2 regions of the Bacillus sp. ISL-39 genome follow, and region 1 is predicted to be linked to the other one. Evidence: a T-box and tRNA genes for the amino acid it is inferred to sense, from the RefSeq annotation. Region 1 holds a T-box; the other holds one or more tRNA genes.

Region 1 (22,232 bases):
CATAGAATTCTCTCTAGAAAAAGTAGTTCCTCTATTTTTTTACAGATCACATTTAGAGGTGACTGAACTTCTCGAATGAAAGAAGTCATAGTTACTCTGTGACCGCGCTCACTACAAGTGGGATACAGGAGAATTATAATGTAAATGTAAAGGAAATCAGAAATTAAAGGAGAGAGTGAAATGACTTTCAATGTTATTATCAATGTTCCTGATTATGCCCCACGGGAAAAACACCCGACCATATTCCAAAACTTTGACTCACTGCACAAGGGGGAATTCATGCAAATCGTCAATGACCATGACCCTAGACCGCTGCAATACCAATTCATGATGGAACGCCCGGAGTCATTTTCATGGGAGTATCTAGAGGAAGGCCCAGAAACATGGCGAGTGGCAATCGGTAAAACGAAATAATTATCTGGAAAACATCCTATGATTCTATTAAACAACAGGTTCGCCTGTTGTTTTTATTTGGCTCTTTTCTCAAACTTTGTTGCTATTGACTACAAAATCGGGTTGAATGACCAATTTTTCTTCGGAAAGTTGACTCTTTTGTGAAAAAAGAGTATGTCAAACTTAATACAGAACTGCAAAATGGCTTTATTTTACGTTAAAATCAACTTTAGGATTTTAACAATAATCTTTACGAAACAGACTTTTATTTTGTTTCAGAATTCATTAAGTTCATAAAGAATACGGCTTCAGTGCACAGCCCTTTTAGGCGGGATGGCTTTTAGATTTTCTTGAACGTAAAGTTCAGAAAAGTATGATAAGATAGACGAGAAAGAGAAAAATGGGGTGAAATGAATGAGTGAAGTCATGCAAACAGAAAAGAAATTTTTGGATTATGTCAAAAAAATGGCTGCCTATGGAGAGGCGCTTTCTTTAATTTATTGGGATTTAAGGACAGGAGCCCCGAAAAAGGGAGCCGGTCAGCGTTCTGAAGTGATCGGAGTACTATCTTCCGAGCTTTTTAACATGTCAACATCAGAAGAAATGGCATCATACATAGCACGACTTTCTAATGAAACAAGTTTATCTGAGATTACCCGTAAAACGCTGGATGAGTGCAGAAAGGATTATGACCGCAATAAAAAAATCCCTGCAGAAGAATATCGTGAATATGTGATTCTTCAATCAAAAGCAGAAAGTGTTTGGGAAGAGGCAAAAGCAGAGTCCGATTTTGAAATGTTCAGACCGTATCTTGAAAAATTGGTGGATACCACTAAGAGATTCATTGGTTACTGGGGATATGAAGGCAATAAATACAACACCTTGCTCGATATGTATGAACCTGGGGTCACGGTCGATGTTTTGGACCAGGTGTTTGGAGACCTTCGTGAAAAAATTGTCCCGCTTGTACAGCAGATTTCCAGTTCAACTGCCAAACCTGATACAGAGTTCCTTTTTGAGCATTTTCCTAAAGAAAAGCAGCGTGCTTTCAGCCTCGAGATCCTAAAGCAAATGGGATATGATTTTGATGCAGGCCGGCTTGATGAAACGGTTCACCCATTCGCAATGGGGCTTAACCCAGGGGATGTAAGGGTTACGACGAAATATGATGAAGCAGATTTCAGGACAGCTGTTTTCGGTACCATTCATGAAGGCGGCCACGCTCTCTATGAACAAAACATCTCGGATGAACTGGTTGGAACTCCTCTGAGTTCAGGCACTTCAATGGGCATCCATGAATCACAGTCGCTTTTCTATGAGAACTTTGTTGGACGAAATTACTCTTTCTGGAAGCACAACTACAGCCTGCTGCAGGAGTTCTCTGAAGGACAGTTTACCGGGGTGGAGGCAGAGGAATTCTATCGTGCAATTAATGAGTCCAAGCCAAGCTTGATCAGGATTGAGGCAGATGAGCTGACATATCCACTCCATGTGATGGTACGATATGAAATTGAAAAAGGCTTATTCAATGATGAAATTGAAGTAAAGGACCTTCCGCAGATCTGGAATGATAGATATGAACAGTATCTTGGAATCAGGCCGGAAAATGATGCACAAGGTGTGCTGCAGGATGTACACTGGGCAGGAGGCAGCTTTGGCTACTTCCCATCCTATGCTTTAGGCTATATGTATGCAGCGCAGTTCAAGAATGCCATGCTCAAAGATTTGCCTGACTATGAGGCACTCCTGGAACAAGGAAATCTTCAGCCGGTTAAAGAGTGGATGACTGAGAAAGTCCATAAGCATGGAAAAATGAAAAAACCACTTGAAATATTGACTGATGTAACTGGAGAGGGACTTAATGCTCAGTACTTAGTCGATTATTTATACGAAAAATACAATAAAGTATATCAGCTGGTTTAATAAGATTCTTTTTTAGAAAATAAGATGGCAGTCTTCCTGCCATCTTTTCTGTGGGTGAATGTATGTACGGGAAATTGCCTTATTTTATGATCGCATTTGCTGCGGCAATGTGGGGCCTGATTGGTTTTTTTGTTAAAGGCCTGAATAATGCCGGGTTCAGTGCTATGGAGATTGTGGCTATCCGTGTGTTGACCGCAGCCATTATTTTGATTCTGGTGGGAATTGCTTTTTACCGAAGTCATTTAAAAATCAGGGTGAAAGACTTGTATCTTTTTGTGGGTACAGGAATTTTAAGCATTGTTTTTTTTAATTGGTCTTATTTTACGGCAATCAACCTGATGAACATCCCGATTGCTGTAGCTTTACTGTATACTTCTCCTGCTTTTGTTGCGGTTTTATCATTTCTTTTCCTGAAAGAAAGCATTAACAGGAGGAAGCTGTTGGCGATTGTCATGACGGTCATCGGCTGCACACTTGCCGCAGGCATTACAGGGCACGGGGGAACGTCATTTTCTGTCTCCAGTATCCTTATTGGCCTAGGGGCAGGGTTCGGCTACGCTCTTTACAGTATATTTGGCAAGGTGGCATTAAGGCGGTACCATCCTTTTACAGTCACTTTGTATACATTCCTTGTGGCTTCGGCTGCCCTGGCTCCGACAACTGGTATAGTCAGCAAGGCTTCTGTCCTTTTCACCGGGAATGCGTGGCTTTATGCGATAGGCTTAGGGATCTTCCCGACTGTGATTGCATATTTTGCATACTCCTGGGGCCTTGAAAGGACGGAAAGCAGTACTGCTGCAGTAGTTGCTACACTGGAACCTGTCATTGCCACCATGCTGGGAATACTGGTGTATGGTGACAGGCTGGGCGGTCTTCAGATGCTCGGATCTGCGTTGATTATCATATCTGTAATATCTATCAATATCTCAATTCCCATCAGGAAGCAAAAAAAGCACTTCACTGTGTGATTCAATCTCGTTTGAAGTGGTAAAAAAGCAAATAATAAACGCACGAATTAACAGAGAAAGGAGCCTGGTCACAAACCTAGGCTCCTTTTCCTTCAAATTAAAGCACTTTTTGGTTTAGGTAAATTGTTTCACTTTAGATTGTAATCAAAGATTTTTAGCGAAAAATGCAGATAACTTAGGGGGCAACTAGACAAAGGATTATGTTTTGTGATAAATTATTACAGTAAAAATCCTTTGAAAACTACATATTTTTAAATCGATGAAAAGGAAAGTAGTTTTTGCTATATTCGATAGCGAGCCGGGGACGGTGGAAGCCTGGCGATGAAGCATAAATGAAGAACACCTTTGAGTTCTAACCGAAAGGGATATCGTGAGTAGGCTTAGACGTTTCCAGCACGTTATAGACTGGGATATGCAATAGTAAAGTTGGTCATTTTATGACAATTTGGGTGGTACCGCGGAAGTTCAGCCTTTCGTCCCTTTTTTGGGGATAGAAGGCTTTTTTTATTGCAAAAAAATTACCATAAGGAGGCTAATTATGATTAAGACCGTAGTAAAAGATTTATACAGAAATCAAGAAAATTTTAAAGACAAAACTGTTCAAATTACAGGGTGGATCCGTACGCTACGCGATTCCAAAACCATTGGTTTTATGGAGTTAAACGATGGAACATTCTTTAAGAGTGTACAAGTTGTTTTTGAAGATACCCTTGATAACTTCAAAGAAATTACAAAGCTGCCTATTAGCTCTTCTGTTTTAGTAGAAGGTGAATTTGTTCCAACTCCTGAAATGAAGCAGCCGTTTGAAATCAAAGCAACAAAAATTGTAGTCGAGGGATTGTCGGATACAGAGTATCCTATACAAAAAAAGAGACATACCCTTGAATATTTGAGAACAATCGCTCATTTACGTCCGAGAGCCAACGCCTTCTCAGCCGTCTTCAGAGTAAGATCTCTTGCATCCTATGCCCTTCATAAATTCTTTCAAGACAAAGGGTTTGTATATGTACATACACCGATTATTACCGGAAGTGATACTGAAGGAGCAGGGGAGATGTTCCGTGTAACATCAATGGACTTGAACCAGCTTCCAAAAACCGAAGACGGAAAAGTGGATGACAGTGCAGATTTCTTCGGTAAAGAAACAAACTTAACTGTTAGCGGCCAATTAAATGTCGAAAGCTTTGCTCTTGCTTTCCGTAATGTGTATACCTTTGGTCCGACTTTCAGAGCAGAAAATTCCAATACGGCACGACATGCCTCAGAATTCTGGATGATCGAGCCGGAAGTTGCCTTTGCAGAATTACCGGATATCATGGACCTTGGAGAAGAAATGGTCAAGTATGTCATTGATTACGTTTTTGAACATGCACCAGAAGAAATGGCCTTCTTTAACAGCTTTATTGATAAAACACTTATCGAAAGATTGAAGAATGCATTAGAATCCGATTTCGGACGCGTTACTTATAGCGAAGCTGTTGAATTATTGAAGAACTCAGATAAGGAATTTGAATACCCTGTTGAATGGGGTACAGATTTGCAAACGGAACATGAACGTTACCTTAGCGAGGAAATTTACAAACGTCCTGTCTTCGTAACCGACTATCCGAAAGAAATTAAGGCATTTTATATGCGAGCGAACGAGGATGGCAAGACAGTTGCCGCGACAGACCTTTTGGTTCCCGGCATTGGCGAGTTAATCGGCGGAAGCCAGCGTGAGGAAAGAGAAGACGTTCTTGCAGAGCGAATTAAAGAACTTGGTATGGCGGAAGAAGATTACTGGTGGTATCTCGAGCTTAGAAAATACGGCAGCACAAAGCATTCTGGTTATGGTATTGGATTCGAACGACTTGTTATGTATCTAACTGGGATGAAGAACATCCGCGATGTCATTCCATTCCCTCGTACACCAGGAAATGCAGAATTTTAATTAAAATATGTGTAAAAATGCAAAATAGGATGCTGAGGCATCCTATTTTTTTCATGGAAGTCGAATAAGCTATTCCATGATGCGGCCATAACACGCCTCTTATATTGGTAGGCATCGGGTTATGTTCGATTTTAATGGCAGGTATTTTGTATGTAAAATAACAGGGCGGGAATGACAAGATCAGCATGCTAAATAGTGTGATATTAAGTTTTTTATTTATATGTTAATCGTATAAATGCTGCTAAAACAACAAAAAACAGGGTGAAATTTTTTGGAATTTCATACCCTGTTTTGGTTGATTCATAGAAAGTGGTTTTTTAGAAGAATTTATATCCCTTCGACCCGATCGGTGCATTTTCGATCATATCGATGAACGGTATCGTGTATGCGAAGAGAATCAAAAGGACAGTGATGCCAAGCCATAGCTTCCAGTTTTCGAATACCATCGGAGTTTTCTCTGCTTGGTCAGCAACTTCTCCAACAGGGAATTCTTCTTCCCCTTTAGGTGCGAAGAATGCAAGGTTAATGAAAATGTAAAGCATCAGGATGATTCCAAGGAACAGGATGGATCCGCCGACTGCCTGTGCAACCTGGTAAGGAATCCATTCAGCTGCTTGCTCTGAACCGCCGTACGTTGAGAATGAAGAACGGCGTGGAGCTCCAAGCAGACCAGCTGCGTGCATCGCACCGGACATGAATGTCATACCGATTGCCCAAACAATTCCCTGGATAATGGCTAGTTTATTCATAGCCTTTGTCAAGACCCTGCCAGTCAGGTGAGGGACCAGCCAATAAGAAATCCCAAAGAAAGTAAGGACAACTGAAGTTGCAAGTGTTAAATGGAAGTGTCCTGTAACCCAGATTGTGTTGTGTACTACCTGGTTCAACTGGTGGGAAGCGTTGACTAGTCCACCAGCACCGGCAGGGATGAATGCAAGCATACCTATGAAAGGTACTGCGAATCGGGCATCTCCCCAAGGAAGCTTTTTCACCCAGCCGAATAGGCCGGTAGATCCTTTAGAACGGCCAAACATTTCAAATGTTGCAAACAATGAGAATGCGGTCATCAATGATGGGATGACAACAAGGAATGTCAAAATAACCTGAAGGAATTTCCATGCTGGGTCAATACCTGGTTCCATTAACTGGTGGTGGAAACCAACCGGAATTGAGAACAACAGGAACAGAATGAATGACATTCTAGCTAATGAATCAGAGAAAATCTTTCCGCCTATGATTTTTGGAACGATTGCGTACCAGGCCATGTATGCAGGCAATAACCAGAAATACACAAGCGGGTGGCCGAAATACCAGAACAATGTACGGCTGACCAATACATCTACACGCTCAACAAGGCCAAGCGACCAAGGAAGCAGCTGGAATAGTACTGTTGCAGCAACACCAATCGTAGCTACGATCCACATAAGCGTGTTGACGAGTGACATGAAAGTCAACAGCGGGCTAGGCTTTCCAGGATTAGCTTTTCTCCATGAAGAGTAAGCCATGATGATTGCAGCGCCGTCAATCCAGCTTCCGACGATCACGAGTGTAAGTCCCAAGTAAAAGAGTGCGTGTGCCTGTAATGGTGCGTAGAATGTATAAAGAACAGAAGCCTGGTTTGTCAGGATCATGATAGCAGCCATTACAGTACCGATTGTCATCGTCCAGAAACCAATCCAGCCAGTCTTTCGCTGTTTATTTGTTAATGTTCCGGATGTTTTGCTCACAAGAGAGAGCTGGAATCCCATAATGAAAAATGTTGTAAGCACGAGTCCAAGTACGACACCATGGATGGTAAGGATTTGGTAATACCCAGTCCATGAAGGTAATTCAAATTTTCCTGAACGGACAAGTGTCTGGAGCAAACCTGCAAGACCGCCAATTGCAAGAGCGATGAAAGCGACATAAAAGTGGGCCATTGCCAATTTGCCGTCTCGGCGGTCAACCTTTGGATTAATTGATTTAGTATTCATTATTCTACCACCTCGATTTTAGACGACATCATGTGGTGGCCGACACCACAATATTCATTACAAACAATCAGGTAATCACCGGCTTTGTCAAACGTGGTGACGTACTCACTGATATATCCAGGCTCAAGCATCATGTTGATATTAGTTCCTGCAACCTGGAAACCGTGAATGACGTCTTTTGTAGTCGCGATTACTTTCACTGTAGCTCCTTTAGGAACTTCGACCTGCCCAGGGTTGTAGGCAAATGCCGATGCCACGAAAACAAGTTCGTAATCCCATTCTTTTCCTTCAACCTTCTTTAGTCCAGGTTTATCGAAAGGTGCTGTAGTATCTACCTTTTCAGGATTGATTGTTGCCAGGCAGCTCGGAGGCTGGTTGCCTAAATAGAAGGCGCTGACCCCAATAACAGTCAGGAATACGATTAAGGTCGTAATTCCGAATATCAGCCAGATTTTTTCAAATTTATGAATATGCATAACTTCTTTCTCCCCTTTTGGTCTATCTTAGAAACGATCAACAAACAAGAAATAAACGCCTACCCAAGTAACGATTAAAAAGAATCCTAACAAGAAAACGGATGCAAGTGTTCCTTTCAAGGAAGATTGGTCTTCCACCTTTGTATGTGTTTTCTTCCCAATTCCAGGCTGAGCCATCCCGGTCCACTCCCTTCGTATGAAATGTTCGTTTATAAATGATAAGTACATTTTCATAATACAAAACAATTTGGAAACGTAAATATGGTTTCAGACAGTTCACAAATTGTTCATACCTGATATATTTACTATGTTAATGGTGAAAACGCGTCAATACAGTGATTTAAGTCACATGTAACGATGGGTAAATGTGAAAAATCTGTGAATAGATTTATGTGAAAATTTGAGCATATTAGCAAGCAATCAAATCGGGATGTGACAGAACGACTTGACATTTTTAAAAAAGCAATTAGAAAAACAGGAATCACCATTCCACGTTTAGCTAATAAACTAATAGAAAATGGATCTATCAGGAAGTGGGTTTATGCAAAAGTTTTATTGCGAACATTGCCGCCTCATATATGATGAAATAAGATTATGCAAAAAATGCGGGAGGGCAGCTGAAAAACAAATCTGGATTGAGGTACAAAAGCAGTCCGACGAAAAATAGCACCTGGTTTGGTGCTTTTTCGTATTCGCAGGCGAGATATCCTGATTTTCCCGGACAATATGTTAAAATTAAGTCAATTTTAGAACGGGAGGATGATGTGAATGTTTTTGCCATCTTTTGATTTGAAAGGTAAAACAGCAGTAGTGTCAGGTGCTGGCAGAGGGATTGGCCGAGCGATTGCAATCGGTCTGGCTGAAGCTGGAGCAGATGTTGCCTTACTTGCACGCACGGAGGAAGATCTCAAAGAAACATCTTCGGTAATTAAAAAAATGGGAAGAAAAACTCTGGTGCTGCCAACAGATGTGACAAAAAGGGATCAAGTACATAATTCGATTTCTACAGTAAGGTCTGAATGGAAAAAGATTGATATTCTTGTCAACAATGCGGGTATGAACATCCGTTCAAAGGCTCTGGAAGCAACGGATGAAGAATGGCAAACAATCATGGATACCAATCTGAAATCTGCCTTCATGATGTCCCAGGAAGCGGGAAAAATCATGAAGGAACAGGAATCAGGAGGCAAAATCATTAATATTGCGTCTGTAGCGGGGCAAGTAGCCCTCAGGACGGGCGTGGCCTATGCGGCAACTAAGGCAGCCCTTATGCAGATGACAAAGGTGCTTGCGATGGAATGGGGACAATACGGTATCAATGTGAATTCAATCGGTCCATGGTACTTCAAAACGCCTCTGACTGAAAAGCTATTGGCCGACGAAGCGTATGTGCAGGATATCCTGGCAGTTACACCATTGAAGCGGATCGGGGAGTTGCCTGAGCTTGTGGGGCCGGTGGTATTCCTAAGCTCAGATGCCGGGAATTATGTCACTGGACAAACCCTGTTTGTAGACGGTGGAATGACGATCCATGGTTTTTGATTGCCTGATAAAATAGACTTACTATAAGCAGTAGTTTGTTTACTGTATTGTCCTGAAAATGTTATTGAGGAGCAAACTGTAAAAAAAGTGGATTTGCATGCTTAATAGTAACTTTACGCTTGAATAATACCCTTATGGAGGAGGAATGCCTTGCATAAGGGTATCTTTCTGCTTGAACGATACCGACATGTAATGATCCATTACCCGAAAAAGATCTGCGAGGTCTAAAAAGGTAAAAGCAGGTACTCTGCTTCGTACAAAAGAAGCCAATGAGGTAAAAAACAGACAGTCTTCTAAGAAATATAATGTCAACTGGTAATGATTTTATAATGTACAAGGGTTGAGTGCATTGTATAATGAACTTGCACAGCAACTCCTTCAAAACGTTAGGCTTTCCCTTATTTGTGGGGAAAGCTTTTTTTCGTTTCAGTCCAAGTCTAGTTTGACTGTATACTCTCTGGGTAAATGGAAAAAGTAACCGTACATAGATGTGAGGAGAGTATAAACATGCCAAGAGTTATATCCATCGCAGAAGCTGTGCCGCCATTTTCAATAGAGCAGGAAAAGGTAATGGATTTTGCAGAAAAGCTATTCAAAGAATCCTTTAAAGATATAAATAGGCTGCTAACTGTATTTCAGAATGGCCAAATCGAGAAACGCCATTTTGCTAAAAATCTTGATTGGTTTGAAAGTGACCATACTTTTGAAGAGAAGAATAATGCCTATATTGAGGCAGCTGTGGAACTAGGAGCACAAGCAATCTCGAATTGCCTGAAAAGTGATGAGTTTTTAAAAAACCAAGTACATCTTGAAGAAATCGATGCTATTTTTACTATCAGCAGCACGGGTGTGTCGACCCCAAGCATTGATGCGAGAATAATGAATGTCCTGCCATCATCTCAATATACTAAAAGGATCCCAATCTGGGGTCTTGGGTGTGCTGGTGGGGCAGCTGGACTGTCGCGAGCCTTTGAATATTGTCTGGCATACCCGGAGGCAAAGGTTCTGGTGCTGTCAATTGAATTGTGCAGTTTAACCTTCCAGCGTAATGACCGTTCAAAAAGCAATCTGATTGGAACTTCACTGTTTGCGGATGGGGTTGCGTGCGCCCTGGTCTGTGGTGATGATTCCGGCTATGAGAATATCATGAAAAAAGATGCTGCACCTAATATTATCGGCACTCAGTCAACAACCATGCCTGACTCTGAGGATGTCATGGGCTGGGAAGTGAAAAATGAGGGACTTTATGTCGTGTTTTCCAAGGATATACCGACGATCATCGAAAACTGGCTTCAGCCCAATGTTTTAAGGTTTTTGAACAGCAATAACCTTGACGTTTCGAATCTCGATCACTTCATTGCGCACCCAGGAGGAAAGAAGGTCCTGGATGCCTATGTTTCTGCTCTGAAATTCCCTGAAGCAATGACCAGGACATCAATGGAGGTCTTAAAAGATTATGGGAATATGTCTTCAGCAACAATACTATATGTATTAAAAAGGTTTATGGAGACAGCGGAGGCAGGCGATCTTGGACTGGGGGCAGCCTTAGGACCCGGATTTAGCTCCGAATTGCTTTTGATGAGGTGGGAATAACATGGTGTTCCTCATATTTATCGGATTAATCATCTTTCAGAGGCTGACAGAACTAGTCATAGCCAGAAAAAATGAAGCCTGGATGAAAGCACAGGGAGCAATAGAGTTTGGGCAGGGGCACTATCCCGCAATGGTGTCAATCCATACAGCTTTTTTCATATTTTTTATCCTGGAAGTGATCTTCTTTGATAAAAACCTGTCAGGATATTGGCCGGCATTACTTGCTTTGTTTATTTTTACGCAGGTGATGAGAATTTGGTCACTCTCTTCATTGGGAAGGTTCTGGAATACAAAGATCATCATTCTTCCAGGAGCTAACGTCATCAAAAGAGGACCATATAAAATCATCAAGCATCCAAACTATTTAATTGTAGCAATAGAATTGATTGTTATTCCTTTAATGTTCAATGCCTATATCACAATGGCAGTCTTCACCTTGCTGAACATCCTGATTTTATCGATCAGGATTCCTGCAGAGGAGAAGGCATTGCGAGAGTTGACCATGTATGAATCTGAATTCTCGAATCAGGGTCGGTTCGTCCCGAATTTGTTAAATAAGTGTGACAATTAATCTGCTTCCATTGAAAATGATAATCAATAGTGCTACACTTTCCTTAAGATGAAAATTATTCTCAGTTAAAAAAGAACCTTAAGGATGGTGTCGTACCAATGGTTTCCATGTTAGTTGTTTCTACCATAGCAGCTTACTCCTTACTTATGAAATATGTATTGAGCAATGTACTAAAACCACATTAATAAACAGATTCTCAATTAGATGAAAGCCCGGACTAAGTTCGGGCTTTTTCTTTTTGTCCATTTGTCAGTGCTTTTCTAGGTTGATTAATGTATTTGTTTTACTTTTTCTAAGAGGCGAAAATGTAATTATAGGAAAAGACCGAAAAATCATATAAAATAAAGTTATTCACAATTTTGTCACAAGGGGTTAGAGGAATGGGCCAGACTATTGCACAGCAAGATCATAAGCTTCTTGGAAAGATTTTATCTTTATATAATTTAATGAATTCAAATCACGATGACGATACAGCTGAAAAAGTAAAGGAATTGGGAAGGAAAGCAGTTGAGGAGGAATTTTCAATTGCTTTTTGCGGACACTTTTCTGCAGGGAAGTCGAGCATGATCAACAGACTGATCGGCGACAATATCCTGCCGTCAAGCCCGATTCCGACCAGTGCGAACCTGGTACGGATTAAGTCAGGTACTGAATATGCAAAGGTCATCTTCAAAGACGGCGGCTCACGCTTATATCCGGCACCATATGATTATGAAACTGTCAAAACTTACTGCAAGGATGGCGAGCAAATCCAGGCTATCGAAATCAGCCATAATGGTACGGAGTTTCTGGAACAGGCCGTCATCATGGACACACCTGGGATCGATTCCACTGATGATGCCCACCGGATTGCCACTGAATCGGCGCTCCATCTTTCAGATATCGTGTTTTATGTGATGGATTATAACCATGTCCAATCTGAACTGAATTTCCTTTTTACGAAGGAATTAACAGATGCAGGAAAAGAACTATATTTGATTATCAACCAGGTCGACAAGCACCAGGATGCAGAATTGTCTTTTGAGCAATTCAAGACGAGTGTTGAAAATTCTTTTGCTGACTGGGGAGTAAAACATGCGGGGATTTTTTATACATCGCTGAAAGCCCCTGAATCGCCACATAATCAATTTCAGAAACTCCTTTCGTTTATCATGGAGCGGAAGAGTAAGAGAAAAGAAATACTGCCAGTTTCAATTTTTAAGTCGATGGAAAAATTGACCGAGGATCATTTGGCGCATCTTCATCAGAATGTCTCTGAAGAAATCGATCAATTTGAAACAATCCTCGAAGGGCTTTCGGACAGTGAAAGGCAACAGCTGTCATATGAACTGGATAATTTAAGGATGAATATTGAAAAAATCCAGGGTGAACGGGATCCTGAACGTGAATTCCGGGATGGACTCAATGATATTCTAAAAAGCGCCTATCTAATGCCATTCCAGACAAGGGAGCTGGCGGAGGCTTATCTGCAGTCCAGGCAGCCAGACTTTAAAGTGGGTTTGCTATTTTCAAAACAAAAAACGGAACAGGAACGAACAGCAAGACTCGACAGTTTCTATCGAGACCTCGAGGATAAAGTTCAATCCCAGCTCGACTGGCATATCAAGAACTTTTTATCCGAGCTGTTCAAGAAACATAATCTTTCGCAGACCGAGCTGCAGACATCAGCCAATAGCTTTAAGATTGAGTTCCAAACCGAGCTGCTATCTGGAGCCGTCAAGCCTGGTGCCAGACTTTCAGGAGACTATGTTCTCAATTATACTAACGACGTCGCCGAAGCATTGAAGAATCTTGCAAGAAGAAAGCTGGAGCCCATCAAGGAAAAGTTCATCGGCTATGTAAAAGGTCAGGATGATGAGGAGATAAATGAACTTCTCAAGAAAGAAGAACAACTCGCGAAGCTTTTCTCAGCGTGGAAGGCATTGAATGTCATCCTGGAAAACCTTGCCGAGCAACGCAGGCTCGTATCAGAAATTCTGTATGGTCAACCGACAGAATATCAAGAGGAAGCGTATCTGATTTTTAAGGCTGCCGAAGACGAGCCAGAAGTGATCGTAACTGATGATATTGCCTCATCAAACACTGCGAAGGAAGTGACCGATCCTTCAGTACAGGAAGCTCCTGTCGAGCAAGGCGGGATTGAGATTGCACAATTTCATGAGAAACAACAGAAGCTGGTAAGAAAAATGAATTTTACATCTGAACAGATCGAGAATATACCTGGCTTGAAAAAAATCGCCCGTGAATTAAAGGATAAAGCCTCAAGGTTAAAGGAAAGAGAATTTACTGTTGCCTTGTTCGGGGCATTCAGCGCTGGGAAGTCCTCTTTCGCAAATGCTCTGGTAGGGGAACGGATTTTGCCGGTATCACCAAATCCGACAACTGCTGCCATCAATAAAATTAAACCGGTGACAAATGAGAATCCTCACGGAACGGTCATTGTCAAAATAAAAAGTGCCAGTGAATTGCTGAAAGAACTGGACCGCTCTCTGGGATTATTCGGCAAGAACACGACTGATTTCGAACGAGCGATCGATCAAATCAATAGTCTTAATTCCGAGGATAGCGGTTACAGTGCCGCAGAAAAAACGCATTACTCATTTCTCCAGGCTTTTGCCAAAGGATTCAGTGATTTTAAAAATAGTTTCGGCGAGAAGCTTTTTGTTGATCTTGAATCATTCCGAGGCTATGTTGCTGAAGAGGAAAAATCTTGTTTTGTTGAATGGATAGAGGTCTATTATGATTGCGAACTTACAAGAGAGGGGATCACTCTGGTTGATACGCCTGGTGCCGATTCAATCAATGCCCGCCATACAGGAGTTGCCTTCGATTATATCAAGAATTCGGATGCTATTTTATTCGTAACCTACTATAATCATGCCTTCTCAAAAGCGGATAGGGAGTTCCTGATCCAGCTGGGCAGGGTCAAGGATACCTTTGAGCTTGATAAAATGTTTTTCATTGTCAATGCCGTTGATTTGGCGAATTCGGAGGAAGAGCAGTCAGCCGTATTAGAATATGTGAAAGACCAGCTTGTCCAATATGGCATCAGGAAGCCTCATCTATTCCCGGTTTCAAGTTTGAATGGCTTAAATGCTAAGCTGGATCATGAGACTGGTGGAGACCAGCTTTTTAATCGATTTGAAAAGGCATTTTATTCATTCATTGCCAATGACCTTATGAATATGGCTGTTGAGTCTGCAGAGGCAAAATGGCGTCAGGCTGTCAATGTGATCGAGGAAATGATCAGGTCGGCAGAAGAAGACAAGGCTGCAAGGAATGATAGGCGGAGGAAGCTATTATCACAAAAAGAAGAAATGCTGAGCGTTTTATCCGAGAAGCAACCGGCAGTACTTAAGGATCGTCTTGTCCAGGAAAGCGATGAATTGACATATTATATTCGCCAGCGTGTCTTCATCAGGTTTGGGGAATTCTTTAGGGAGGCCTTCAATCCAGCGCTTTTGAAGGACGATGGGCGCAATATGAAGAAGGCTCTTGAAACAGCGCTTGATGAATTGATTGAGAGCATTGGATATGATCTGGCTCAGGAAATGAGGGCCACCTCATTAAGGGCCGAGGCGTTTATTTTACGGATATTGAAAGAGTTCCAGGAAGCTTTGTCAGCCGAATTGCTGAAAATTAATTCTTCGGTTTCTATTTCTGCCACAGAAAATGGTCCATTAACCGGAGTAGACTTTGAAACAGCATACCAGGACATCGATCATGCGATATTCAAGAAGACGCTTGGAATGTTCAAGAATCCCAAATCCTTCTTTGAGAAAAATGAAAAGAAATTAATGGCAGATGAACTTGAAAAGCTTTTACACGGACCTGCAGGGGATTATCTTGAAAAAGAGAATGCAAGGATGAAAGACCACTACCTTCCTGAATTAGATCGTGAGTTTGAGAAAGTCCAAAAGGATTTTTCAGAGCAGATCACCGAGTATTTCGAAGGAATCACCTCTGCCCTTGATGATAATTTCTCTATCGATACTGTGAAAGCTGCATTGATGAATATAAAAAACGATCAATAAAGGTTGTATGAGGGATGACCAGTAATCGATTTCATGCATGTGCTACTTGTGTTAATTTTCAGGCTGAAAAAATGGATGGGAAAATGAAATATCATTGCCTAAGGCTTGGCTATGAAACGAAAAGCCACTATCAATTCAACTGCTGGGATCCAAAGGAGCATGTAAAAAAATTGATGGTCCAAAAACAAACGAAGGAGTGAATGCCTTGAGAAATCATGTTGATTCAAAATGGCTTAATGATCGTCTGGGAGACAAGGATACAAGAGTCGTCGATTGCCGATTCAAGCTGGGGAATCCTGATGAGGGCAGTCTTCTATATGAACAAAGCCATATTCCAGGCGCTGTTTATTTCGACCTGGAAAAAGATCTTTCTGGTTCGGTCGGGGAGCATGGCGGCAGGCACCCTCTCCCTGAAACAAGTCAGTTTAAAGAGAAGCTTCAGAATGCTGGAATCGATAATGAAACAGCAATCGTTGTCTACGACGGAAAGGAAGGAGCATTCGCATCAAGGATGTGGTGGCTTCTTCAATACGTTGGACATGAGAAAGTCTATATCCTGAACGGAGGCTTCGACGCGTGGAAGAAGGCAGGGTATCCGACTGAGGAATCCGTAACGCATTATCAAAAGACAAATTACACGATAAATGAAAATAACGATATGCTGGCTTCCTATGAAGAGGTGAAAGATATTGCACTTGAAGGGAAAGGGAGTGCTGTCCTTGTTGATTCCCGGGAAAGCAGACGTTACCTTGGAATCGAGGAGCCAATTGACCGGATTCCCGGCCATATCCCGACAGCGATTAATAAACCTTGGATGGACGGCTTTGAAAATGGTTTTTTTAAGCCTCGGGACGAGCAGGAAAAGAGATTTAAAGACCTGGATTTTAGCGAGCCAATCATCGTTTATTGCGGCTCAGGAGTGACGGCAACGCCTAATTATATCGCCTTAAAAGAAGCTGGATTCAAGAATGTCAGACTCTATGCAGGAAGCTACAGCGATTGGGTTTCTTATCATGAAAATCCCGTTTCCAAAAGTGAATGATGTTTTGGGGAAAAGTCGCTTTGACTCAGTCTGGTTAGATGATTGAAGAATGGTTATTTTCGGAATATACAAGGGAACACCTATAATTGTGTTATAATATCAAAGTTGACTTTCACATTAAGGCATCAAGCTTTTTAAATAAAGCAATGGCTCAAAATTCTCATTGGAGGTGCCAGCTTGGAAAATAATAAAACTTCGCTAATGCTGGTTGACGGGATGGCTTTGCTTTTCAGAGCATTCTATGCAACAGCTGTTTCCGGACAGTTCATGATAAATTCCAAAGGGGTCCCAACAAATGCGATCCACGGGTTCATCAAACACTTTGCGACTGCAGTTGCAAATTTCAAGCCTACCCATACTGCAGTATGCTGGGATATGGGCAGCAAAACCTTCCGTACAGAAATGTTCGACCATTATAAAGCAAATAGACCTGAGGCGCCTGTTGAGCTGCTGCCGCAGTTTGACCTTGTTAAAGAGGTAGTGGAAGCTCTGGATGTACCAAATATTGGTTTGAGAGGCTATGAAGCTGATGACTGTATAGGGACGATTGCCAGGACGGCTAAGGAAGTGGACTCCATTACGATTCTGACAGGTGATAAGGATATCCTACAGCTTATTGACGACCGGGTTTCTGTCATCCTGCTCCAGAAGGGCTACGGCAATTATCAAGTCCACGATCGCCATAGCCTTTTTGCAGAAAAAGGCATCTGGCCTGAACAGATGATTGATTTAAAAGCCTTCATGGGCGACCCAAGTGATAACTATCCTGGAGTCCGCGGGATTGGTGAAAAGACTGCTATTAAGCTGCTTCAGGAACATAGGGATGTTGAAGGTGTCATCGCCAACCTGCATCTACTGACAAAATCTCAGCGAGCTAAAATCGAAGCTGACCTTGATATGCTTCATTTAAGCAGACAGCTGGCTGAAATCAAATGTGATGTACCTGTTGAATGCAAGATCGACGACGCCAGATTTAAAATTGACCGGGAAAAGCTTCTTTCCAAGTTCAATGAAGTTGAACTCAAAGGGCTGCACCGTCTGTTCGAATACGAAATGCTCGCTTAATGGGAACGGCTGGTAATATACCAGCCGTTTTTTTATGGTTTAGCGTTCAGCAAACTTCGTTATTTTGTATTCTTTTTCTTAGCGGCATTTTCCAGCTTTGACTTTGGTTCTTCAGCAAATTCAGCATCTTGTCCATAGCCTTGTGGATTTACCCCGGGTGCCTTTGTCCCTCTGTTTCCCTTTTTGCTCATATTCAGCAATCCCTCCAGAAAAATTTTTGTTTAAAAATGTTCAGAAATGAGAATTAACCTTTATAGGTTGTCTGCTTATTACAGCTTAATCCTTATTATGAACGGGCAAGAATAAAAGCAATCATTTTTCTTCAAAATAACATGGAGGTGACGGAAGATGAATAAAGGTGCAGTTATTGCAATTTCAAGTATTGGCCTTGCTCAGGCTTTAAAAATACCGTTTCATTATGCTAAGACACAGGAATGGAAACCAGATTTATTTTTGGCCAGCGGCGGAATGCCAAGCTCCCATTCAGCTGGTGTCTCATCTTTAACAACATATGTTGCTCTTACTAAAGGTGTACGTTCGGTTGATTTTGCATTGTCACTCGTGTATGGCATTATTGTCATGTATGATGCCCAGGGGATAAGGAGACAAACAGGAGAACTGACTTTAAAAGTTAATGATCTTGATGAATTAATGGATAAGATTCATGAGGATGACCCTGTAGAGTTTGAAGAAAAGTCTCCAGATCCATTGAAGGAAATGCTGGGCCACCAGCCAAAAGAGGTACTTGGCGGAGCCCTTATTGGCATGGCAATGGGATTTGCTGGATATCTTTTAACAAAAAAACGGTAGAAAAAGCTCGAATATTGCGGTAAAATTTTACTAGAAACGGCTTGAAGAGAGGATTGATTCAGTCAGTGCGGACAGTTGAAGATTACCTGCTTCATTTGAAAAGCAAAGGGTTCCATTTGCGTGAGGACGCCATCGGCTTTATTTATTTCGGTCAACAGTATACAAATTCTACCGATGAACTCACAAATACAGCCATTGAAATCACACTAAAAGCCCAAAAAGGATTTGATGGAAGCTTTTATATTTCGCTCTTGGAAACCTTTGCTTCTAATAAAATTCATTCCCGCAAAGAAGCGTTGCAGTACGTTAAAAAAATCGAGCTTTTGGCCGTATGACAAAAAGTGGAAGCGCCGGGTCAGCCCCGACAAGCGCTGAAGCTGAACTAGAATATAAAGAGAGGCTGGTTCCAAAGCGCTATGCTTTGAAATCAGCCTCTTTTTTAGGGATTATTTTACGAATGAAACTTTCGAATTTGCCAGACGGCAATTCCGCGAAAACCATACCGGCAAAAATTAATACACAGCCGGCAAGGGCAAGATAGGTTAGGCGCTCATCTGCCCAGAAGTAAGCCGTAATTGCTGCAAAAACTGGTTCCATTGCAAAAATCAAGGCAACTCGAGTGGCCGTTGTGTGTTTCTGGAAATTCGTCTGGATAAAAAACGCCAGAGCAGTCGCCAGTATGGATGTAACCAGCAGGGCGATCAGGACATTCGCTGAAAAGATGACCTCAGGGTTGAATGCTCTTTTCCAATCCTCAAAAAGGATAGCTGATATTGCTGACAGAGCCCCTACAGTTGCGATTTGGATCATCGTCAAAAGGAGTGTCGGATAACTGCTGCTGAATTTTCCTGTGAAAACGATGTGCAGTGCAAATCCTGCGGCACATATTAGGACAAAGCCGTCACCAATATTCAGGCTGGATACATCCGACATTGTTAAGAGATAAAGGCCAGCAGTTGCTGCAGAGACCCCTGCGATCGAGTTCAAGCTCGGCCGCTGTTTCAGGATTCCAAGCATTAACAGTGGTACCAGGACCACACTCAACCCAGTTATAAAGCCAGCCTTGGATGAAGTCGTATACAGCAATCCTAATGTCTGGAATGCATAACCGATGAAAAGCCAGAATCCCAGCATGATCCCGGATAATACCAATTTCTTATCCAGCTTTTTTAGCTGGTCTTTTTCAAAAAACATAAGCCAAAGTCCTAACAAGATTGCTGCCAGGGTAAATCGGACTGCATTGAAGGATTGTGGCTCGAGAAAAGATATTGCATTTTGTACAAGCACAAATGTTGCTCCCCAGATGAGGGCTACGAAAAGCAAGCTTAAATCCGCGAAAGTTGATGCTTTCATATTATTCTTCGGTTCCTTTCATGTTGTTCTCCCTTACAGCCTTTCTTGCCAGGTCGTCCGCTGTTTTATTTTCACTCGATGGAATCCATTTCATGAAGAACAAATCAAATTGCCCGGCAAGCATTAATGCTTTTTCCAGCAGGGGGGAATAAAGCTTGTTTTTCACGAACTCCTTTTCCACTGCTGCATTTACGAGCTGTGAATCGGTCCTGAATGATACAACACTGAAACCTTTTTCAAGACAGATTTCCAATGCTTTTATAAATGCATGATATTCAGCTTCATGGTTAGACATGACCCCAAGAGGGATGGAGTATCTGAAAACTTCTCCTTCTCCTTTTATAAAAATGCCAGCACCGCTTGGTCCAGGGTTGCCAGCACTTGCGCCATCAATATAAACTTCGAACAACAAAGATCACTCCCGGTTTGTTTGTACAGATAATAGTTAGTGTATCATAATAGGAGCGATAATTTATAAAATATACTACCACCAATAAAGTTTCATCGTCCCTTTTTCATTGTAACGTGTTCAGAAAATGGGTAAGATAACTAAAAATAACCCATTTGGCGGAGCGAAAAAACAGATTAGAATGCGGGGGAGAATTCATGAAATATAAATTGGAATGGGAATATAAAGTAAAAGGAATAGATCGAATCCTGTTCAGCTCAGATTTTCTTGATGGTGAGCATGCACTTCAGGCCGGTGAAGAGTTAGAGAAATCAGGTAAAGCTGGAGAAATATCTTTTATAGATGAAATCGGTACTTCGTGGACGATAAAGGAGATGCGCAAGCTTCTTGAAGAAGTGGAAGAAGAACCTCATGACCTTACAGTTTACTTTGACGGTGGATTTGATAATTTTAATCATAAGGCAGGACTTGGAACCATAATCTACTTCAAGCAGGGAAAGAAGAAGTACAGATTGCGTGCCAATGAGGTCTTCGATGAGCTTGAAACGAATAATGAAGCAGAATACGCTGCTCTTTATTTTGCCCTCACCATCCTTGAGGAAATGGGTGTAAGGAACATGACCTGTGACATTAAAGGGGATTCGCAAGTGGTACTCAAGCAGCTTGAGGGTGAGTGGCCATGCTATGAAGAAACCCTGAACCGCTGGCTCGACAGGATTGAGAATAAGATCAAGGAACTGGGATTGTATCCGAAATACAATCCTGTAGGCAGGAAGGAAAATAAAGAGGCTGACAAACTGGCGACACAGGCATTGCAAGGTAAAATGATCAATAGCAAAATGCAAATATTATAACGAGGAGAGAAAGGCGGGAATAGATTGACGCGTAATGAAGTCCTTGCCGAGGTGGAAACATTGCTCAATACATACTGCAATGGATGCTTCCTGAAAAAGCATCACCGGCAAGAAAACGGAAAAAGATATGCCCACCGGTTCTGCATTAACGAATGCACCGTTGGGGAAAAAATAAAAAAATGCGGACAAAGACTTTAGTTTCGATTTCATGGTAGAACTTTTAAGGACATTTTAAAGGAAATGAGTGGCCGAAATGTCCAAGAAAGATAATTTTATGGACATTTCAACGGATGAGTGAAGTCAAAATGTCTAAGAAAGTGGTTTTTATGGACATTTCAGTGGAAGATCGATGTCAAAATGTCTAAGAAAGTGCTTTTAATGGACATTTCATTGGAAGTTCGAAGTCAAAATGTCCATAAAACGCTCAGAACAATCAAACAATCAAAAAAGGCTGGCGTCAGGCGCCAGCCTTCAACTTTTTGAATTATAGTTTTACTACGTTAGCAGCTTGTGGTCCGCGATTTCCTTCAACGATTTCGAAAGAAACTTCCTGACCCTCTTCTAGTGACTTATAACCATCACCCTGGATTGCTGAGAAGTGAACGAATACATCGTCTCCGCCTTCTACTTCGATGAAACCGAAACCTTTTTCATTGTTGAACCATTTTACTTTACCGTTTTGCATGTTAAACTTTCCTCCCATGTCTTTCGCGGCACAAATGTGTGCCAAGTTGAATATTATCATCTAATGGATACACCTGCAGTTTTGCCATGGCAATTATAATCTATTAAATGATGTCTTAAATATACAATATTGGGAAGGATTCAGTCAAGAATGTAAGCGCCATATAAACTAAATAATCTTAAAATTTAGTTAATTTAAAATAAAATGAAATTATCTCCTCTTTAGTTCCTATTTCCGGAAATATTTGTTATTATTTTCTTAATCAGAGAGCAATCATTTTAAACTACAAGTCTATTATAAGCTAAGAGGAGGGTATCAATGAAGAAGACCACTCCATCCGCGTTCACGTCCTTAACTGATCATCAAATTGATGCATTATTGGATACAATCAGGAATGGCAATGCCATTCAGGACCGCACACCACAGATCGCAGTAAATAAAAAGCTTGATGATATATCAAAGAAAATCGATGATGCTTCCAGGCAAATGGAAGAGATATTCGATATTGTTGCAAAGACAGGAGTTGTCCCTGTTGGTGAAATCAAGAATGACATCCTGCCTGTAATCAGGCAGGCGGCTGAAATTCCCCATATCTATCATCTCTTCTATGA
Region 2 (9,199 bases), on a different contig from region 1:
CTGAGCCAGGATCAAACTCTCCAAAAAAGAGTTATGAGTTAGCTCATAAGTTAAAACGTTGGCTCATGTTCTTATAGAAGAAACATGATCATTTATTGTTTGTTGACGCTTGTTTGTTTAGTTTTCAAAGAGCAATGAAATTGGAGCGGGTGAAGAGAATCGAACTCTCATCATCAGCTTGGAAGGCTGAGGTTTTACCACTAAACTACACCCGCATATAAAATTATTTACTGAATGGTCGGGAAGACAGGATTCGAACCTGCGACCCCTTGGTCCCAAACCAAGTGCTCTACCAAGCTGAGCTACTCCCCGTTATTGAAGAAATATAATGGCGCGCCCGAAAGGAGTCGAACCCATAACCTTCTGATCCGTAGTCAGACGCTCTATCCAATTGAGCTACGGGCGCATACTGTTTTAATAGCAACTTTTATATATTAACACGATCATCAGTGTGTGTCAATAACTTTTTTGGTGCGGCCGAGAGGACTTGAACCTCCACGGGGTTGCCCCCACTAGGCCCTCAACCTAGCGCGTCTGCCATTCCGCCACGACCGCAAAACATGACAGGATTATATATTAACTAATTCAAGCTCATTAATCAACAGGTAATTAATGGTGCGGGTGAAGGGAGTCGAACCCCCACGCCTTGCGGCGCCAGATCCTAAGTCTGGTGCGTCTGCCAATTCCGCCACACCCGCATATTAATATCGTGAGTTGATTGTCCCCGACATGATCAAATCATAGTCGCGAAATCAAGGACATTTTTTCGCTGAAGGCGAAAAAATCTGGTGAGCCATGAAGGACTCGAACCTTCGACCCTCTGATTAAAAGTCAGATGCTCTACCGACTGAGCTAATGGCTCATATTTGAAGTGGAACAAAAGTTGCGTCCACCCATCTATATTCCCTTGTCGCATCTGATGCTCAAAAGACCTTCGGTCTTTCTCGCAGATTACCAGGGAAGAAAACTCAATGCAGCGAGCAATCTGCTCTACCGACTGAGCTAATGGCTCAAAAATGGCTGGGCTAGCTGGATTCGAACCAACGCATGACGGAGTCAAAGTCCGTTGCCTTACCGCTTGGCTATAGCCCAATAAAATGGCGGTCCCGACCGGGATCGAACCGGCGATCTCCTGCGTGACAGGCAGGCATGTTAACCGCTACACCACGGGACCAGATATGGAATTAGTTTTGTTATATTCGCTGTCACGAATTTTAAGGACGTTTATTTTTCGCTGGCGCGAAAAAAACTTGGTGACCCCTACGGGATTCGAACCCGTGTTACCGCCGTGAAAGGGCGGTGTCTTAACCGCTTGACCAAGGGGCCATATTAAAAGGTTCTGGCGGAGAAGGAGGGATTTGAACCCTCGCGCCGGTTACCCGACCTACACCCTTAGCAGGGGCGCCTCTTCAGCCTCTTGAGTACTTCCCCATACCTTTAAAATTAATGGCTCCGCAGGTAGGATTCGAACCTACGACCGCTCGGTTAACAGCCGAGTGCTCTACCACTGAGCTACTGCGGAATAGCTTTATTTGTTCGTGTCGTTGTCTTATCGACTCTTACTATTATAGGGAGGTACCCACTAAAAGTCAAGGGTGTTTTTAATAAGTTTTTATTTCTTTTTTAAAAGCCCACAAAAGCTTATTCTACAATCATTTCCTTCACTTTCACGAGCTTTCCCCTGCATTTTCCGCACACGTATTTTGAAGTATTTATAGATCTTTTACGGCGATAAGTCAACTTACAGCTGCTGCACTGATAAAAAACGAATTTCTGTTTCGCCCTTCTCTTCTTCTCCTCCGGAAGCACAGAACAAAACCTCGGGGCATCTACCTTCTTTAATAGATCTCGGAAATCTTTATCGCGATGCTTGTAGCCTTTTCCTTCTATATGAAGGTGGTAATGGCATAGTTCATGCTTAATGATCCCAACGAGCTCTGCTTCACCCAGCTGCTCAAAATACTTTTTATTAATTTCAATGTTATGGCTGTTCAGCATATAGCGCCCTCCTGTAGTACGGAGCCTCGAGTTGAAGAACGCCTTATGCCTGAATGGCTTATGGAAAAATTCATTAGAGATCGCCACTACAAGATTATGCAACTCTTGATCAGTCATTTGTAAAACGCCTGCCTTTTATAGAAACATGACAACCCATTATAGCATATATTAATGTTACCTTTTAACGTATTATCTTAAGGAGGTATTGCGCTATGCCTGTCTGGTTTCAGAATCAAATGAAACGAGCCTTCTACGAGAAAAACAGGTATCAAATCAAACTTTTAAACCAATGCTGGTACTTTTATAGAAATAAACAAGGGTTAAACGATTAAAGACTGCAGGCATTCCTGCAGTCTTTGTATTATGCCTGATCAGGCTTAAGCATTGTCAAGGCGACTCGGCCTTTCTTCTGGTCGACACTGTCCACCCATACAGTAACAACGTCCCCGACCGATACAATATCCAGAGGGTGTTTTACGAAGCGGTTGCTTAGCTTTGAGATATGGACAAGTCCATCCTGCTTTACACCAATATCAACAAAAGCACCGAAGTCAACCACGTTCCGTACAGTACCTTGAAGTTCCATCCCCGTTTTTAGATCCTCCAGCTTTAGTACATCCTTTTTCAATAAAGGTGCTGGAAGCTCATCCCGCGGGTCTCGTTCAGGTCTTACGAGTGCATCAATGATATCTTTCAGTGTAAGTTTCCCGATTCCTAGTTCATCCGCAGTCTGGTCGATGTTAATTTTCGCAAGGGCATCTTTTAATGCAGGAGTTCCTAAATCTTTTGATTTGAAACCGAGGCTATCAAGCAGCTGCTTTACCTCACCGTAACTTTCTGGGTGGATGCCGGTCCGGTCGAGAGATTCCTTTCCATCAATGACACGCAGGAATCCAATTGCCTGTTCATAGGTCTTCGCTCCGAGACGAGGAATTTTTTTCAGCTGTGCCCTGCTTGTGAACTTCCCTTCTTCCTCACGTTTCTTTACTATATTATTGGCTACAGTTTTAGAAAGGCCGGATACGTACTGCAGTAAAGAGGATGAGGCTGTATTTACGTTGACTCCCACCTGATTAACTGCTGTCTCAACAACGAATGTCAGTGATTCGGAAAGCTTTTTCTGGCTGACATCATGCTGATACTGGCCGACACCTACGGATTTAGGATCGATTTTAACGAGTTCAGCCAGCGGGTCCTGCAATCGACGGGCAATCGAAACCGCACTTCGTTCTTCTACCTGGTAATTAGGGAATTCTTCGCGGGCAAGGTCTGATGCTGAATAGACACTCGCACCAGCTTCATTGACAATGAGATAGAAAATCTCCTTATTCATTTCTTTCAGGATGTCTGACACGAATTGTTCCGTTTCCCTGGAAGCAGTACCGTTGCCGATCGCAACCATCTCTACCTCATAATCTTTCAGGACTTTAATGAATTTGTCCTTTGCCTCTGTATTTTTTGAGCCAGAAGTGTGAGGATAAATCACTCCGATCGATAAAACTTTTCCCGTTTCATCCACAGCAGCCAGCTTACAGCCCGTTCTGAATGCAGGGTCTACACCCAGGACGACCTTGCCTTTTAGCGGCGGCTGCAATAGCAGTTTTCGAAGGTTTTCCGAGAAAATGTGAATCGCTTGCTCTTCAGCTTTTTCTGTCAGTTCATTCCTGATCTCACGTTCGATTGACGGCTGGATCAGTCGCTTATAAGAATCCTCGAGAGCCTCTGTTACTGCAGCTGCTGTGACAGAATGATTTTTAGTAACCCACTTACGCTGCAAGTAGCTCATAATGACATCTGCTTTTGGCTTTATTGACACTCTCAACAGATCTTCTTTTTCACCGCGATTGAGCGCAAGGATTCGGTGCGGCACCACTTTACTGACTGGTTCCGAGTATTCATAGTACATTTCATAAACATTTTTCTCATCTTGCTCTTCATTTTTTACCGAGGATTCGATGGAGCCAGTTTTAAAGGTTTCATTTCGAATCCATTTGCGACTGTCTGCGTCATCGGAAACAATTTCAGCGATAATGTCTTTCGCGCCGGCAATCGCATCTTCGATAGATTCAACACCTTTTTCTTCTGATAAAAACTCGCGGGCTTTGTCTTCGAGACTTCCGTTTACCGGTAACTCCAGCATCCACTGAGCAAGAGGTTCAAGGCCTTTTTCTTTCGCGACAGTCGCTTTCGTCCTTCTTTTTTGCTTGTAGGGACGGTAAAGGTCTTCTACTTCCTGGAGCTTGATTGCTTTTTCGATGCTGCCCTTTAATTCGTCAGTCAGCTTTCCTTGTTCTTCGATGAGCCTGATGACTTCCTCTTTGCGCTGTTCTAAATTCTGTATGTATTGCCATCTTTCAACGATGTCACGGATTTGCACTTCATCAAGCGCACCAGTCATTTCCTTTCGGTAACGGGCTATGAAAGGTATAGTGTTTCCTTCATCTATTAATGAAATGACACTTTGCACTTGTTTAGCTGTTAACGATTGCTCTTTGGCAATGATTTTTACATATTGATCTTGCTTATCCATTGTTTGAGTCAAGAGACAATCCTCCATAATCAATTTTAATATTGCTTGGCACTTTAATAGTGTACCAAAATCAGCGGAAGGTTTACAGTTCTGGTAATGGTGCAGGCAGTGTACGGTAAAAACAAAAAGAAGCCCACTGGCTAAAGTAGACTTCCTACAATAAAAGTTGCATCATCCATTGAATTGGCATATTCGCTTTTGATTTGTTCTGCGATTGCACCAACCGAGCGATATCCCTTCAATATCGTTTTAGCGCCGTGGATATTGTCAAAACCGTCTGAGTAGATCAGGAATTTTGATTCTGGCTCATAAACGAATCTCTGGGTGTGAAACACCTGCGGCTTACCTGACAGATAACCCGTGACTGGCAATGGGTATGTCAGCTTGCCACTTGATGTATAGAGGAAGAAGCGAATATTTCCAACGCAGCTGTATACAAACTCGCGGGTTTCGAAATAGACTTTGAAGATTGAAACAGCGGCTCCTCTTTTTTGCACCAATATATTGTTGCAGTATTTCATGAGCGTATCTACATCTTCATGGTGGTTTTGCTCTACTACTGAAACGACTGCCGCAGAGGCTTCATGGGCGTATTGCCCGGACCCTAATCCATCAGCAAGTACACAGACAAAATAATCATCAGTAGCTGTATAATAATAGCTGTCCCCGCACTCTATTTTACCTTCCTTGATTGTCTGGTAAGCATAAAGTTCTATTTTGTCTTTGAACTGTTGAATCATGTAATGTACTCCGAATTGTTGTTTTCCGCATGGATCGCCTCTTGAAGCTTTTTGATTGCCCTTCTTTGAAGCCTGGATACATGCATCTGCGAAATACCAAGCTTGTCTCCAGCCTCTTTCTGGCTTAGATTATCAAGATAGGTATATTGGATAATTAACTTTTCGCGTTCACTTAGTACATGGAGTACTTTTTCGAGCACCATTCTTTGATTGATTTTTTCATAGCCATCATCAATGTTTCCAACGATATCCAGCAGGGTGACTGTCCCCCCATCAGAATCGGCTTCAATAGAATGGTCAACAGATAATGCCTGGTAGCTTTTACCCATCTCCATGGCTTCCAATACTTCTTCTTCGGAAACCTGAAGTACTTCCGCAATTTCATCCACACGCGGAGAGCGGTGCAGCTGGGTGGTCAAATCTTCGACTGTCGTCTTGATTTTTGGACCAAGCTCCTTAATCCTGCGCGGTACATGCACACTCCATGTTTTATCTCTTAAAAATCTTTTGATTTCACCAATAATAGTCGGTACGGCAAATGCTTCAAAGCTTTTACCGAATGTTTCATCATAACGGCGGATTGCGCCTAAAAGACCGATCATCCCAACCTGGAAAATATCCTCATGGAACGACCTTCCCTTTGAGTACTTTCTCGCGATTGTTTCGACAAGGTTTTGATAGTGGAGAACCAGCTCATTCTGGGCGTCTGCATCCTCATGCAGCTGGTAGGCTTTGATTAATTCATTAATCTCTTCTTTTGGCCTTTGCTTAGGTTGAGATTGTCTCTGCATCTCTCTCCACCTGCTCTCCTTCTCGGTACTTGGTCATAAAGACCGTGACGCCCTCTTTGTGATGGATTCGAACCTCGTCCATCAATGTTTCGATCAGATACAGTCCCAAGCCTCCTTCGCGAAGGAATTCCACAGAACTATTCTGATCATAAGGACCTAGTCCCTGGCGCGCTGAGTGGAAATCAAAGCTCTGGCCATTATCTGCAACCATCACTTCAAGCTTGTCTTCATACAATCCGAAACCGATGATGACTTCGCCGTTCTCATTGTTTTTATATGCATGCTGCACAGCGTTGGTACAAGCTTCGCTGGTAGCAATTTTTAAGTCTTCAATTTCGTCGTAGGAAAAACCCATACGGCTTGCAATACCAGAAAGGGTCAAACGAATGACACCCACGAATTCCGGTTTAGCCGGGATTTTCATCTCAATATAGTCAAATGACTGGTTCATTGCACTCCACCCTCAATCTGGCTGTTTATATCGATAATATCGGCCAAGCCAGTGATTTCAAAAAGTCTCTGTAAACGCTCGGACAACCCGACGATTTTGAACTCGCCGTCATTTGCACGCACGTTTTTGAATACTCCCACAAATACTCCAAGCCCTGTACTATCCATATAATTGACCTCCGAAAGGTCAACAACCATCTTTACGCCCTCTTTTTCGGACATAGGGAAAAGCTTTTCACGTAACTGTGGAGCTGTATATGCATCAATTTCGCCACTTACCTTGACTGCTAATTTTGATTCTGTTTCTTTCACATCTATTGAAATATTCATAAATGACCCACCCTTTACAATTCAATTGCTCTTTTGATTTACCCGGTTTGGAACCCGATTAAACATCTCGTTTCAAAATGATTAAAGTAAAATCATCACGCAATTGGAAATGCTGAAGTTTTTCAAGTTCCCTAAAGATATTATTGACAATTTCCTGAGCATTTAAGTGAATATATTTATTTATATATCCGATTAATGTTTCCTTTTCGATGAATCCTTCTTCCGTTCTGCACTCGGTCACTCCGTCAGACATCAGGATCACCATATCCCCAGGAAGGATTTCCTTCTCATACTGGGTATACTTCGTCCGCTTGTCCACTCCTAGAAGTAAGCCTCTTGCGACCAACTCTGTGAATTCCTTCTTTTTGGAATCATAATAGAAGCCAGGTTCGTGCCCTGCGGACGCATAATAGAAGATATTGTTGGAAGGATTGAACATTCCGTAGAACATCGTGATGAACATGCTTGGGTCAACGTTCTGTTCAACAACTCTGTTCAGATTCTCCAGGATGCTGCTTGGATCGAGCCGGTTTTCTGGCAGGCTGTCCATTGCATACTTGATCATGGACATACAAAGAGCCGCCGGAATGCCTTTTCCAATGACATCAGCGATTGCAACACTGATGTTATTGTTCTCATCCTGGACAAAATGGAAGTAGTCACCGTTCATATGCTTTGCCGGAACACTGATGGCCCCGATATCAATCCCAGGCACAGCAGGAATTTTCGTACCAAGCAATGTTTGCTGAACATTGGCGGCAATTTCCATTTCGGATCTTAATTCCTCCTGCTGGTGTCTCAGGCTTTGATGCTCTCGGTATGCGATACCATAGGCGATCATCACCTCTAGGAGGATATCAAAGGAATGCATGATATCTTCTGGAAGTTCAGGATACATCTCAAGCAGTATGCTTTTATGGAGGCTGATGATTTCTTCCGGTGCGATTTTATGCTCAATCGACTTGCGGCTGAACTTCTGCCCTGCATATAATGCTTGCTCGGATTGCTCTTTTATATAATTGTCAAGAATATCCCGATACTTTGATTCCATCATTTCTCGGAAATCCATACTTTCTCCCCCTAACGGAGCCATTTAGTCGCTTTAATCTGTGTTCCTTGTCCGGGGCTTGAGTCTATGTCGAACTCATCCATAAGACGCTTCACTCCGGGAAGGCCGGCTCCTAGTCCTCCTGATGTTGAAAAGCCATCTTCCATGACTTGGCGTATTTCTTTTATACCTGGGCCGCTGTCCACTGCGTTGATTCGCAATCCCGCTTTACCGCCGTCATATAATTTATCGATGCAGATCTGCCCTTTGCCGGCGTATAAGTATATATTTCTGGCCAATTCACTGATGGCGGTGGTGATTCGTGCCTGGTCAACTGTTCCAAAACCAAGCTCCTTCGCAACATTCCGGCCTAGCTGGCGTGCTGCGACGATGTCCCATTCGTTTATGATCGTAACGCAGGATTGGATGTCCATTCACCTATTCCCCCAATTCCTGTTGTAATTTCTCCAAACCTTTTTCTAAATCTAATGCAGTTAGGACATCATCAAGGCCGATACCTAATTCAATTAGCGTTATGGCAACAGCAGGCTGGATTCCGGTAATGACTACAATCGCACCCATGAGCTTGGACATATTGATGACGTCCCCAAGAACCTTGGCGATAAAAGAGTCGATGAAGTCGATTGAAGTTAGATCGATGACGACCCCATTGGCACTTGTCTCATGAATCTTGTGGAGCAAATCCTCTTGAAATTGAAGAGCGGTCTGGTCATCAAGCTCCCATTGAATGGAGACCAACAGACAATCATCCAGCTTTAGGATAGGTATTCTCACTTTGCTCCCTCCAATGTAACGATTTTTTTATTTGTCAGCTCAAGAGCTGCTTCGATTCCTTTTTTCAAGTTATTCTTTGTTGTAAACTGGTTCAGGTCAATGCCGAGGTTGACGATGGTCTGTGCAATTTCAGGACGGATCCCTACAAGCATGCACTTGGCACCGATGAGCCTAACGGCATCCGCTGCCTGGATAATATGATGGGCAACCATCGTATCAACAACAGGTACACCCGTAATATCAATCAGAACTACCTCGGAACGGTGTTTTACCGCACCCTTCAGCAGGTTTTCCATGATTTGCTTTGCACGCTCTGTATCAATCGTACCCACTAGCGGCATTACTGTAATTCCTTCAAACACAGGAATGAGCGGAGCAGATAGCTCCTGCAAGGCAATTTTCTGGAGGGAAACCGTTCTTTCCCATGTGGATGAATAGACACTGACAATTTCATTGTTCATCGGGGTCGACCAGCGATCGAATTCATACACCATGTCCATCTGGTTCTCCGACGTCA

What was found. The T-box of region 1 lies ahead of asnS (asparagine--tRNA ligase). A T-box ahead of a tRNA ligase gene usually reads a tRNA of that ligase, here a tRNA-Asn.
Region 2: it has a tRNA-Asn gene. The T-box ahead of asnS (asparagine--tRNA ligase) is inferred to sense a tRNA for this amino acid. The anticodon was not compared.

What each region holds. Positions count from the first base shown of each region.
Region 1 is NZ_JAGGQM010000017.1:4,252-26,483, reverse strand. It holds gene J7E37_RS13795 (DUF2249 domain-containing protein) at 181-414, shown strand; gene J7E37_RS13790 (carboxypeptidase M32) at 808-2,316, shown strand; gene J7E37_RS13785 (EamA family transporter) at 2,379-3,284, shown strand; T-box leader at 3,535-3,768, shown strand; gene asnS (asparagine--tRNA ligase) at 3,823-5,214, shown strand; gene J7E37_RS13775 (b(o/a)3-type cytochrome-c oxidase subunit 1) at 5,532-7,187, opposite strand; gene J7E37_RS13770 (cytochrome c oxidase subunit II) at 7,187-7,663, opposite strand; gene J7E37_RS13765 (hypothetical protein) at 7,691-7,840, opposite strand; gene J7E37_RS13760 (SDR family NAD(P)-dependent oxidoreductase) at 8,432-9,205, shown strand; gene J7E37_RS13755 (type III polyketide synthase) at 9,713-10,798, shown strand; gene J7E37_RS13750 (isoprenylcysteine carboxyl methyltransferase family protein) at 10,800-11,369, shown strand; gene J7E37_RS13745 (dynamin family protein) at 11,750-15,403, shown strand; gene J7E37_RS13740 (sulfurtransferase) at 15,600-16,445, shown strand; gene J7E37_RS13735 (5'-3' exonuclease) at 16,647-17,510, shown strand; gene sspL (small, acid-soluble spore protein L) at 17,570-17,701, opposite strand; gene J7E37_RS13725 (divergent PAP2 family protein) at 17,859-18,320, shown strand; gene J7E37_RS13720 (DUF6123 family protein) at 18,386-18,655, shown strand; gene J7E37_RS13715 (DMT family transporter) at 18,735-19,673, opposite strand; gene J7E37_RS13710 (reverse transcriptase-like protein) at 19,675-20,082, opposite strand; gene J7E37_RS13705 (reverse transcriptase-like protein) at 20,280-20,936, shown strand; gene J7E37_RS13700 (zinc-finger domain-containing protein) at 20,961-21,134, shown strand; gene cspD (cold-shock protein CspD) at 21,421-21,621, opposite strand; gene J7E37_RS13690 (HD-GYP domain-containing protein) at 21,940-22,232, shown strand, end outside.
Region 2 is NZ_JAGGQM010000020.1:28-9,226, forward strand. It holds tRNA gene J7E37_RS15175 (tRNA-Gly) at 142-215, opposite strand; tRNA gene J7E37_RS15180 (tRNA-Pro) at 236-312, opposite strand; tRNA gene J7E37_RS15185 (tRNA-Arg) at 330-406, opposite strand; tRNA gene J7E37_RS15190 (tRNA-Leu) at 470-555, opposite strand; tRNA gene J7E37_RS15195 (tRNA-Leu) at 614-698, opposite strand; tRNA gene J7E37_RS15200 (tRNA-Lys) at 787-862, opposite strand; tRNA gene J7E37_RS15205 (tRNA-Gln) at 1,018-1,092, opposite strand; tRNA gene J7E37_RS15210 (tRNA-Asp) at 1,099-1,174, opposite strand; tRNA gene J7E37_RS15215 (tRNA-Glu) at 1,252-1,326, opposite strand; tRNA gene J7E37_RS15220 (tRNA-Ser) at 1,341-1,431, opposite strand; tRNA gene J7E37_RS15225 (tRNA-Asn) at 1,448-1,522, opposite strand; gene J7E37_RS15230 (SprT family protein) at 1,642-2,115, opposite strand; gene cmpA (cortex morphogenetic protein CmpA) at 2,211-2,330, shown strand; gene J7E37_RS15240 (Tex family protein) at 2,360-4,528, opposite strand; gene J7E37_RS15245 (PP2C family serine/threonine-protein phosphatase) at 4,669-5,268, opposite strand; gene sigB (RNA polymerase sigma factor SigB) at 5,265-6,059, opposite strand; gene rsbW (anti-sigma B factor RsbW) at 6,037-6,510, opposite strand; gene J7E37_RS15260 (anti-sigma factor antagonist) at 6,507-6,839, opposite strand; gene J7E37_RS15265 (PP2C family protein-serine/threonine phosphatase) at 6,898-7,908, opposite strand; gene J7E37_RS15270 (anti-sigma regulatory factor) at 7,920-8,321, opposite strand; gene J7E37_RS15275 (STAS domain-containing protein) at 8,326-8,682, opposite strand; gene J7E37_RS15280 (RsbT co-antagonist protein RsbRA) at 8,679-9,199, opposite strand, start outside.